One region of the Streptomyces sp. NPDC051051 genome, then DNA from elsewhere that is predicted to be linked to it. Evidence: riboswitches for the same ligand, from Rfam matches in the RefSeq annotation. Region 1 holds a riboswitch; each other region holds the start of a gene.

Region 1 (2,192 bases):
GAGGTTGCTGATCTTGGCGCTGAAGGACTTGGGCGGGAAGCGCTTGGGGTCGAGGTCGAGGTCGCGGCAGACCAGGGCCATCAGGCGCTTGGAGTCGGCGGCGTCGTAGATCGAGAACGACGAGGTGAAGCCGAGCCGCTTGCTCTCACGGCGCAGGATGCGCACGCACGCGCTGTGGAAGGTCATCACCCACATCGCGTTCGCCCGCGGGCCGACGAGCTGCTCGACGCGCTCCTTCATCTCGCCCGCGGCCTTGTTGGTGAAGGTGATCGCGAGGATCTGGCCCGGATGGACATGCCGCTCGGCGAGGAGGTGGGCGATGCGGTGGGTCAGCACGCGCGTCTTGCCCGAGCCGGCACCGGCGACGATGAGCAGCGGGGTGCCGGAGTGGACGACGGCCGCGCGCTGGTTCTCGTTGAGCCCCTCCAGGAGTGCCGCCGCGTCGATCGGGGGGCGCGGGGCGCCGTCGCGGTAGTGGGTGTCCCGGTCCGGCGGCACGTCGAACTTCCCGCCGAACAGATCGTCCGGAACCGGTTCCGGAGAGTGATCGTCCTCGGGCGGTGGCGGGGGTTCCTCGTCGTGGCCGCGGGGGGCCTGGAGGTCCGCCAGGAAGCTGTCGTCAAAGAGGCTGCTCATCGCTCTCCGAGTCTAGGCCGCCCCACCGACAACCCGAGGCCGTCCGGGAAACATCCCGACCCCTCACCTTCCGGCGCCCCCCTTGCACCGTCGGTGACCGCGGACGGCAAACCGTCCGGAGGTCACGAAAATGTATCGGGCATATCACCCACCAACCTTCACAGGGGGCACACCAGTTGGCTACCGTGCCGGGCAGGCCGCTCGACCCCTTCCGGCGAACCTCGCCGGGCCGCGCGGCCTCCGCCGAGTCCGGTGCGCCCCGCGGCAGCCGGAGCCGGGGACCCACCGAGACCTTGGGGTGAATCGGCTCACTCCCCTCCGGGGAGGACGAGCCGTAGGGCAACCCTTCCGAAGCATCCTCGCCCGAACCCGACAGCTAACCCGGTAGGCGGAAACTGGAAGGAGTCGCCTCCCTTGGCGTCGCAGCACCGCAAGCCGCGTCCCGCGAGCACGCGCATGGCAGGCATCCGTACGCCCGCTCTCGCCACCGCCGCCCTCACCTCGGTGGCCCTGCTCTCGCAGACGGCCACCGCCGCCCCCTCCACCGACGACAGGCCGAGCCTGGAGGAGGTCGAGAAGAAGGTCGACGACCTCTACCGCCAGGCGGAGTCGGCCACCGAGAAGTACAACGCCGCCAAGGAGAAGGCGACCAAGCAGCGCAAGAAGGTCGACACCCTCCTCGACGACGTCGCGCAGCGCGCGCAGAAGCTCAACGACGCGCGCGAGGAGCTGGGAACCTACGCCGCAGCCCAGTACCGCACCGGCGCCTCCGCCCCCGACACGGCGACCCTCCTGCTCGCGGACTCCCCGCAGGACTACTTCGACCAGACGCAGCTGATGGGGCGGGTGACCGACCGCCAGAAGGGCGCGGTCGACGACTACTTCGCCGACCAGGCGGAGACGATGAAGAAGCGCCAGGAGGCCTCCCAGAGCCTCCGGACGCTGACCGACTCGCAGAACGACCTGAGGACCGCCAAGGCCGCCGTCCAGAAGAAGCTCGGCTCCGCCCGCGCGCTGCTGTCGCAGCTGACGGCCGAGGAGAAGGCGCGACTGGCGAAGATCGAGGAGCGGAAGCGGCAGGAGGCCGCCCGCAAGGCCGCCGAGCTGGCCGAGCAGCAGGCGGCGCAGACGGCGGCCGCGCAGCAGGAGAGCGCCGGCGCGTCGGATCCGGCGGGCACCGGCACGTCGACGCCCTCGTCGTCCCCCTCCACGTCCACGGACTCCTCGTACGCCACCAAGGCCGAGAGGGCGCTGGCGTTCGCCCGCGCGCAGATCGGCAAGCCGTACGTGTGGGGTGCGACCGGTCCGGACTCCTACGACTGCTCCGGTCTCACCCAAGCCGCCTGGAAGGCCGCCGGCGTCTCCCTGCCGCGCGTCACCTACGACCAGGTGAACGCCGGCACGACGGTCTCCCTCTCCGCCGCGCAACCCGGTGACCTGGTCTTCTTCTACGCCGACGTCACCCACGTCGGCATCTACATAGGCAACGGCATGATGATCCACGCCCCGAAGCCCGGCGCGTACGTGCGCGAGGAGTCGATCTACTACGACGGGGA
Region 2 (2,192 bases), on a different contig from region 1:
GGAGGCGCGCATTCCGCGCCTCCGGCCAGGGTTCACGAACATCCGGGAAACATCCGGGCGTAGACCTCACCGACCCCCGTGACACTTCCCGGAAGACCTCGGGAGACCCGGCAGGGCCCCGAGGAGACTCTCAGGGACCGGCAGGGATCCCGAGGAGACTCTCGGGGCACCCGGCGGAGTCCGGGTCGCCGGGGAGCTTCTCCGGCGGCTTCTCAGGGGTTGAGTCCCTTGTCCCGGAGCCAGGCGGCCGGGTCGATGCCGGTGCTGCTGCCGCCGGGGTGGACCTCCAGGTGGAGGTGGGCCCCGGTGACGTTGCCCGTGGCGCCGACGCGGCCGATGATGTCGCCGGTGGCGACCTTCTGGCCGACGCTGACGCCGATGGAGGACTGGTGGGCGTACCAGATCTCGGTGCCGTCCTCGAGGGTGAGCACGGTCTTGTACCCGTACGACCCGTCATAGCCGGCGGAGGTGATGGTGCCGCTGTGCACGGCCTTGATGAGCGTGCCGGTGGGGGCGGCGAAGTCGAGGCCGGTGTGGTACCCGGAGGACCAGTAGGCGCCGGCCTGACCGAAGGTCGAGGTGATGGTGTACGAGGAGGTCGGCAGCGCGTACTGCTTGGCCAGTTCGGCGAGGCGCTCGGCCTCCGCCTTCTTGGCGGCTTCCTCTGCGGCCTTCTTCTTGGCGGCCTCGGCCTTGGCCGCGGCCTCCTTCTCGGCCTTGGCGGCGGCATCGGCGGCGGCCTTGGCCGCGGCGGCCTCGGCGGCCTCCTGCGCCTTGGTCTCCATCTGGGTCTGCTGCGACTCGGCCTGCGCCATGATCCGGTTGCGCAGCGCCTCTCCGGCGTCGGCACCGCTGTCGGCGCTGTCGGCGGCGACGGCCTCGGTGCCGAAGGCGCCGAAGGTGCTGAGCGCGGGCGCCGTCTCCTCGGGGGTGTCGTCGTCCGAGATGAGGGAACCCACCGAGGGGAGGTCGGGCATGGAGATGGAGACGGGCGACTTGCCGGTGTTGGCGCTGGCCATGCCGGCGCCGCCGACGGCGGCTATGACGCCGACGCCGAGAACGGTGGAGCTGCGGGCGAGTCCGCCGCGCTGCTTGGCGACGCGGTGCTTGCCGCGCACCGGACGAACGGAGTCCGCGGTGGGGTTCCATTCCTCCCAGGGGCCCTCGTCGGTACGGTAGGTGCCGTAGCCGAAGGTCTGCTGGCCGGGCACGGCGGGGGCTTCTGGGGCAGGCCGGTTGGACGCCACGCGGGCGTGCTCCTTTCCTTCCGTCGCCTACCGGGTTAGCTGACGGGTTCGGAGCGGGAAGGTCTCCTACGCGCGTATACCGGCCGTGACTGTACGGCGGCTTCCGCGCGATTCACCCCAAGTTGGTGGTTCCCCGGTTCCCTTGCGGGATTCGACGCGTGCGCGCGGAGCCGCCTCTTGTGACGGCTGGGACGACCGCGCTGCGTTATCGAACGTTAATAGACGCGGGGGCGGGATTCCAAGCCGTTCGGCTTGATCAACAACATTCATGGCCTGGACTTTCAGCCCAGGACCGATGAAAAACGGGCGAGTTGACCGGCCGCCCGAACGGTTCAGCGGTCACCGGGGTTTTGATGGTGACTCAGATGTTATGCGCAGGGCTCCGAGGCGTTCACCGTCCGTGACGGGAAGGATCGCCCTGACGCACCGAGGGCCGGAATCCCGTGATCAGGATTCCGGCCCTCGGCCTTGAGTAGCGGGGACAGGATTTGAACCTGCGACCTCTGGGTTATGAGCCCAGCGAGCTACCGAGCTGCTCCACCCCGCGTCGGTGTGACACCAGTCTACGCCACGCGGGGGACGCTCAGAACCACGGTCGGCCCCGGAGGACCGGTCAGGGGGTCCGGCGGAGCAGATGGCCGTTGGGCGCCTTCGCCTGCTCCTCGTACTCGGGAAGGACGACGACGTCCGCGCCCGCCGCGGCCAGCAGGCCGCTCCCGTCGGCGTCGGTGACGAAGGTGTCCGGCTCCCGCCAGGCCGTCACGACCCGGCGCACGCCCGCGTCGAGGATGAGACGGGCGCACGGGGCCGGCCGGGAGGAGCGCCGGGCGCAGGGTTCCAGGCTGCTGTAGACGGTCGCGCCGGCCAGCCGGGGGTCGGCGGGGTCGATCTTGGCGAGGGCCGCCTCCTCGGCGTGGACGACGGGATCGCCCGCCTCGCGGGAGT
Region 3 (2,192 bases), on a different contig from region 1:
CGACGCGCTCCTGGGCGACACCCTGGGCGCCTGGACGGGGTCCGCGGCCCAGCCGCGGCCGGTGCCGCCGGTGACCGCCGACGACACCGGACGGGTCGTCGTCGTGGACCGCCCCGGGGCCGTCCAGACGCAGCTGCTGATCGGCCGCATCGGCGCCGACCGGCACGCGCGCGTGTGGCCCGCGCAGGTGCTCGGCACGTACTGCCTGGGCGGCACCCTCACCTCCCGGCTGGACCGCGTCCTGCGCGAGGAGAAGGGCTACACCTACGGCGTGCGCGCCTTCGGCCAGGTCCTCAGGTCCGCGCCGGACGGCTCGGGCGCCGCGATGCTCGCCATCAGCGGTTCGGTCGACACCCCCAACACCGGTCCCGCGCTGGAGGACCTGTGGAAGGTGCTGCGCACCCTCGCCGAGGGCGGTCTGACCGACGCCGAGCGGGACGTCGCCGTGCAGAACCTCGTCGGAGTGGCGCCCCTGAAGTACGAGACGGCCGCCGCCGTGGCGGGCACGCTGGCCGACCAGGTCGAGCAGCACCTGCCGGACGACTACCAGGCCACGCTGTACCAGCAGCTCGCCGCGACCGGCACCGTGGAGGCCACGGCGGCGGTCGTGAGCGCCTTCCCGGTGGATCGCCTGGTGACGGTCCTCGTCGGCGACGCGGCCGCGATCAAGGCGCCGGTCGAGGCCCTCGGCATCGGTGAGGTGAAGGTCGTCTCCGCGGAGTAGGAACGCGGACCGGCGGCCGTGAGGCCGCGCGCAGGAGCCCTGGTGGACGGATGTGCCACCAGGGCTCCTTGATGTCCGAATTGAGGGAAAGGCTGCCTGTCTGCCCTGTGGCATGCGCTACAAAAGCCGCGTTCTGTTTGGGGATCGACGGCCGCCGCGTCTAGTTTCAACCGGGCTGTTCGTCAGGCAGTGCGCCGCGTCCGCGGCACCGGACAGTCATCGCCGAGTCCCCCCACGGCGCGAGCCAGGGGAGCCGGGGACCCAACCAGACAGTCCCTGGGGTGAATCGGACGCCCGCGCGAGCCGCGAGGGGGTCCGTAGGAGACCTTCCTGCTCCGAACCCGTCAGCTAACCCGGTAGGCGAGAGGGAAGGAAAGGACCGCTCAACTTCATGGCGTCCACTTGCGCCACCGGGAAGCACCGTCGTCCCAGCAGGATGAAGCGCACCACCGCCCGCGCGGCGGGCATCGCTGCGCTCACCACCACCGGCGTCATCGGCACCGTCGCCTCCGGCCCCGCCCTCGCCGCGGAGAAGGCCGTCGAGCAGACCGGCCTCATCCCGGTCGTCACGATCGGCGACACGGTCGCCGAGCGGATCGACGACCAGGCCGCCGCGCAGAAGCAGGCCGCCGTGGCGGAGGCCGCGCGCCAGGAGGCCGCCGCCCAGGCCGAGGCGGAGCGCGAGGCCCGGGTCCGCGCCGCCCGCGCGGCCGAGCGCGAGCGCCTGAACGCCTTCGTCTCGCCGATCAGCGGCTCCTACGTCTCCACCGGCTACCGGTCCGGCGGCTCGCTGTGGTCCTCCGGCAGCCACACCGGCATCGACTTCCACGCCGCCAGCGGCACCCCCGTGCACGCGGTGGGCCTCGGCACCGTCGTCGAGGCCGGCTGGGGCGGCGCCTACGGCAACCAGGTCGTGATCCGGATGAACGACGGCACGTACACCCAGTACGGCCACCTGTCGTCCATCAGCGTCTCGGTGGGCCAGAAGGTGGCCCCGGGGCAGCGCATCGCCCTGTCCGGCGCCACCGGTAACGTGACCGGCCCGCATCTGCACTTCGAGGCCCGCACCGGCGTGGAGTACGGCTCGGACATCGATCCGGTCGCCTACCTCCGCAAGCACGGTGTGCACATCTGACGACGTACGGCGACAGATCGTACGGCCCCGGCCCGCGCGGCCGGGGCTTTCGTCGTTTCCGGGACCGTACTGTCCGAAAAATATCCCTGGATTCCGGCCCGCCATCGGAAATTCCCGCTGATTGCAATAGAGTCACGGAACACACGTCAATCGTCGACGTTTCACGGGGATTAAGGCGGAGGTCGGTCATGCGTATTCCGGCGCACTCGGTGTGCACGGCCATCCGGGACGACATCGTCGCGGGTGTCTACGAGCGCGGCAGCCGCCTCACCGAGGAACTCCTCGCACGCCGCTACGGTGTCTCGCGCGTCCCCGTCCGGGAGGCGCTGCGCA
Region 4 (2,192 bases), on a different contig from region 1:
GACGCGGGCACCTCGGGAGCGGACGGCAGCTCGCCCACGGCCACCCCCGAAGTGGACGACTCGGACAAGTCGGTCCAGGAGGCGGGCTCTTGGAGCCTCGTCGACACCGGCTCCCTCGCCTCCGGCCGTCACCGCGGCACCTCCGCCGACGAGGTCGTGCCGGACGGCACCACCACCGCATCCTCCGGCCGGCACGCCGCGGGCACCTCCGGCAGCGCGGTGGGCACCTACGTCGTGCGCGACGGCGACTCCCTCGTCTCCATCGCCGACTCCCTTGACCTCGACGGCGGATGGCGCGCCCTCTACGCCGAGAACAGGGACGCCATCGGCGCCGACCCGAACAACATCGCCCCCGGTCAGACGCTCGACACAGGGGTGGAATAGGGCGGAAAAACGGGAAAAGCAGCGGGAGTTCACGTCACACTTCGCGCTGAATGTCCGTTTTGATCAAAGTGTGGGATGAGTCTCAGAAGGCGTGATCGTCTTTGAAATTCGGCCGAGCGCGTGTCTACGGTCGTGACCGCTCGGCAATCCGAGCCCCGGCTGTCGCAACGCCGAATCCTGCCAGTGGCAGCCCGGGAACAGTCGTCGCGTCAAGCGCCGTAGGCAGGAGCGGGGGACCCAAGGTAAGTGCCGTAACGGTCGGCTGACCGGAACGGCTCGGGGTGAAGCCACGCCTCCCCGGGAGCAGTGCTCCCGGACGGGAGTGGCCGGGCAACTCACACGGCCCGAACCCGACAGCTCACCTCGCAGGCGTCGGTGAGGGGATCCACCATGCTGTTTTCCGCCAAGGGCAAGCACCGCCGTCCGTCCAAGGCCACCCGCGCCGCCGCGCTCGCCGGGGTCACCGGTGTCGCCATCGCCGCCCCGCTGATGGCGGCCGGCAACGCCTCCGCCGCCACCGCCTCCGAGTGGGACGCGGTCGCCCAGTGCGAGTCCGGCGGCAACTGGTCCATCAACACCGGCAACGGCTACTACGGCGGCCTGCAGTTCTCCGCCTCCACCTGGGCCGCGTACGGCGGCACGCAGTACGCCGGCACCGCCGACAAGGCCTCGAAGTCCCAGCAGATCCAGATCGCCGAGAAGGTCCTCGCGGGCCAGGGCAAGGGTGCCTGGCCGGTCTGCGGCGTGGGCCTGTCCGGCGCCGCGTACAACGGCGGCTCGGCTTCCACCGGCTCGTCCACCGGCGGCTCCTCGGCCGGCTCCTCCTCCTCGGAGACCACCACCCGCTCCACCGAGAAGCAGAGCGCCTCCCGCTCCGCCGAGCGCCCGGCGGCCAAGTCCCAGAAGACCGTCACCACCCCGACCGGCAAGAAGGTCGAGAAGGGCGACGGCGAGTACAAGGTCGTCACGGGCGACACCCTCAGCTCCATCGCCCAGGCGCAGGGCGTCGAGGGCGGCTGGGCCAAGCTGTTCGAGCTGAACAAGGACATCGTCCAGGACGCCGACCTCATCTACCCGGGTCAGCAGCTGCACCTGAAGTGACATCCGGCTCCCGGCCGGACCACAGCCCCCTCGCAGCCGAGCCCGTCACGCTGAGGGCCTCGTGAGGGAGCCCCCGTCCCCGCGGTCCCCCCGCCCCGGTGCGTGTTCCCCCGTACGCACCCGGGCGGGGTTTTCTTTTCCCGTTCGCCGCCTTCTGTTGGCCACCCTCTTTGTTCCGGGCTGAAACAATGGGTACCGTCTCCCTGTCCACGGGACGGTCGGTCGGCCGACCGACGCCCCGAGGCGGTTAGGCTCTAGTCGCAAGGCTCAGCAAGGGCTCGTCACGGCCCGCTCGTGCCCCGCACAACCAGCGTCACATCCCAAGAAGGAGATGCTCGTGCCGTCCATCGACGTCGTCGTAGCCCGGGAAATCCTGGACTCCCGAGGCAACCCCACGGTCGAGGTCGAGGTCGGCCTCGACGACGGCAGCACGGGTCGTGCCGCCGTCCCCTCCGGCGCCTCCACCGGCGCCTTCGAGGCCATCGAGCTTCGCGACGGTGACCCGAACCGCTACCAGGGCAAGGGCGTCGAGAAGGCCGTCCTGGCCGTCATCGAGCAGATCGGCCCCGAGCTGGTCGGCTACGACGCCACCGAGCAGCGCCTGATCGACCAGGCCATGTTCGACCTGGACGCCACCGACAACAAGGGCTCCCTCGGCGCCAACGCCATCCTCGGCGTCTCCCTCGCCGTCGCCCACGCCGCCTCCG

The links. Region 1 has a riboswitch for cyclic di-AMP ahead of AB0N31_RS29215 (NlpC/P60 family protein). Riboswitches for the same ligand answer to the same signal wherever they lie in the genome.
Region 2: another riboswitch for cyclic di-AMP. It lies ahead of AB0N31_RS22340 (M23 family metallopeptidase); the one in region 1 lies ahead of AB0N31_RS29215 (NlpC/P60 family protein).
Region 3: another riboswitch for cyclic di-AMP. It lies ahead of AB0N31_RS28120 (M23 family metallopeptidase); the one in region 1 lies ahead of AB0N31_RS29215 (NlpC/P60 family protein).
Region 4: another riboswitch for cyclic di-AMP. It lies ahead of AB0N31_RS07195 (transglycosylase family protein); the one in region 1 lies ahead of AB0N31_RS29215 (NlpC/P60 family protein).

Annotation. Positions count from the first base shown of each region.
Region 1 covers NZ_JBFBCB010000048.1:47,582-49,773, forward strand. Annotated here, with positions in the region: gene pcrA (DNA helicase PcrA) at 1-636, opposite strand, end outside; cyclic di-AMP (ydaO/yuaA leader) riboswitch at 868-1,043, shown strand; gene AB0N31_RS29215 (NlpC/P60 family protein) at 1,093-2,192, shown strand, end outside.
Region 2 covers NZ_JBFBCB010000030.1:1,059-3,250, forward strand. Annotated here, with positions in the region: gene AB0N31_RS22340 (M23 family metallopeptidase) at 213-1,247, opposite strand; cyclic di-AMP (ydaO/yuaA leader) riboswitch at 1,255-1,414, opposite strand; tRNA gene AB0N31_RS22345 (tRNA-Met) at 1,721-1,794, opposite strand; gene AB0N31_RS22350 (dihydrofolate reductase family protein) at 1,861-2,192, opposite strand, start outside.
Region 3 covers NZ_JBFBCB010000044.1:43,224-45,415, forward strand. Annotated here, with positions in the region: gene AB0N31_RS28115 (pitrilysin family protein) at 1-724, shown strand, start outside; cyclic di-AMP (ydaO/yuaA leader) riboswitch at 935-1,102, shown strand; gene AB0N31_RS28120 (M23 family metallopeptidase) at 1,116-1,859, shown strand; gene AB0N31_RS28125 (GntR family transcriptional regulator) at 2,048-2,192, shown strand, end outside.
Region 4 covers NZ_JBFBCB010000006.1:158,147-160,338, forward strand. Annotated here, with positions in the region: gene AB0N31_RS07190 (transglycosylase family protein) at 1-384, shown strand, start outside; cyclic di-AMP (ydaO/yuaA leader) riboswitch at 589-771, shown strand; gene AB0N31_RS07195 (transglycosylase family protein) at 775-1,485, shown strand; gene eno (phosphopyruvate hydratase) at 1,817-2,192, shown strand, end outside.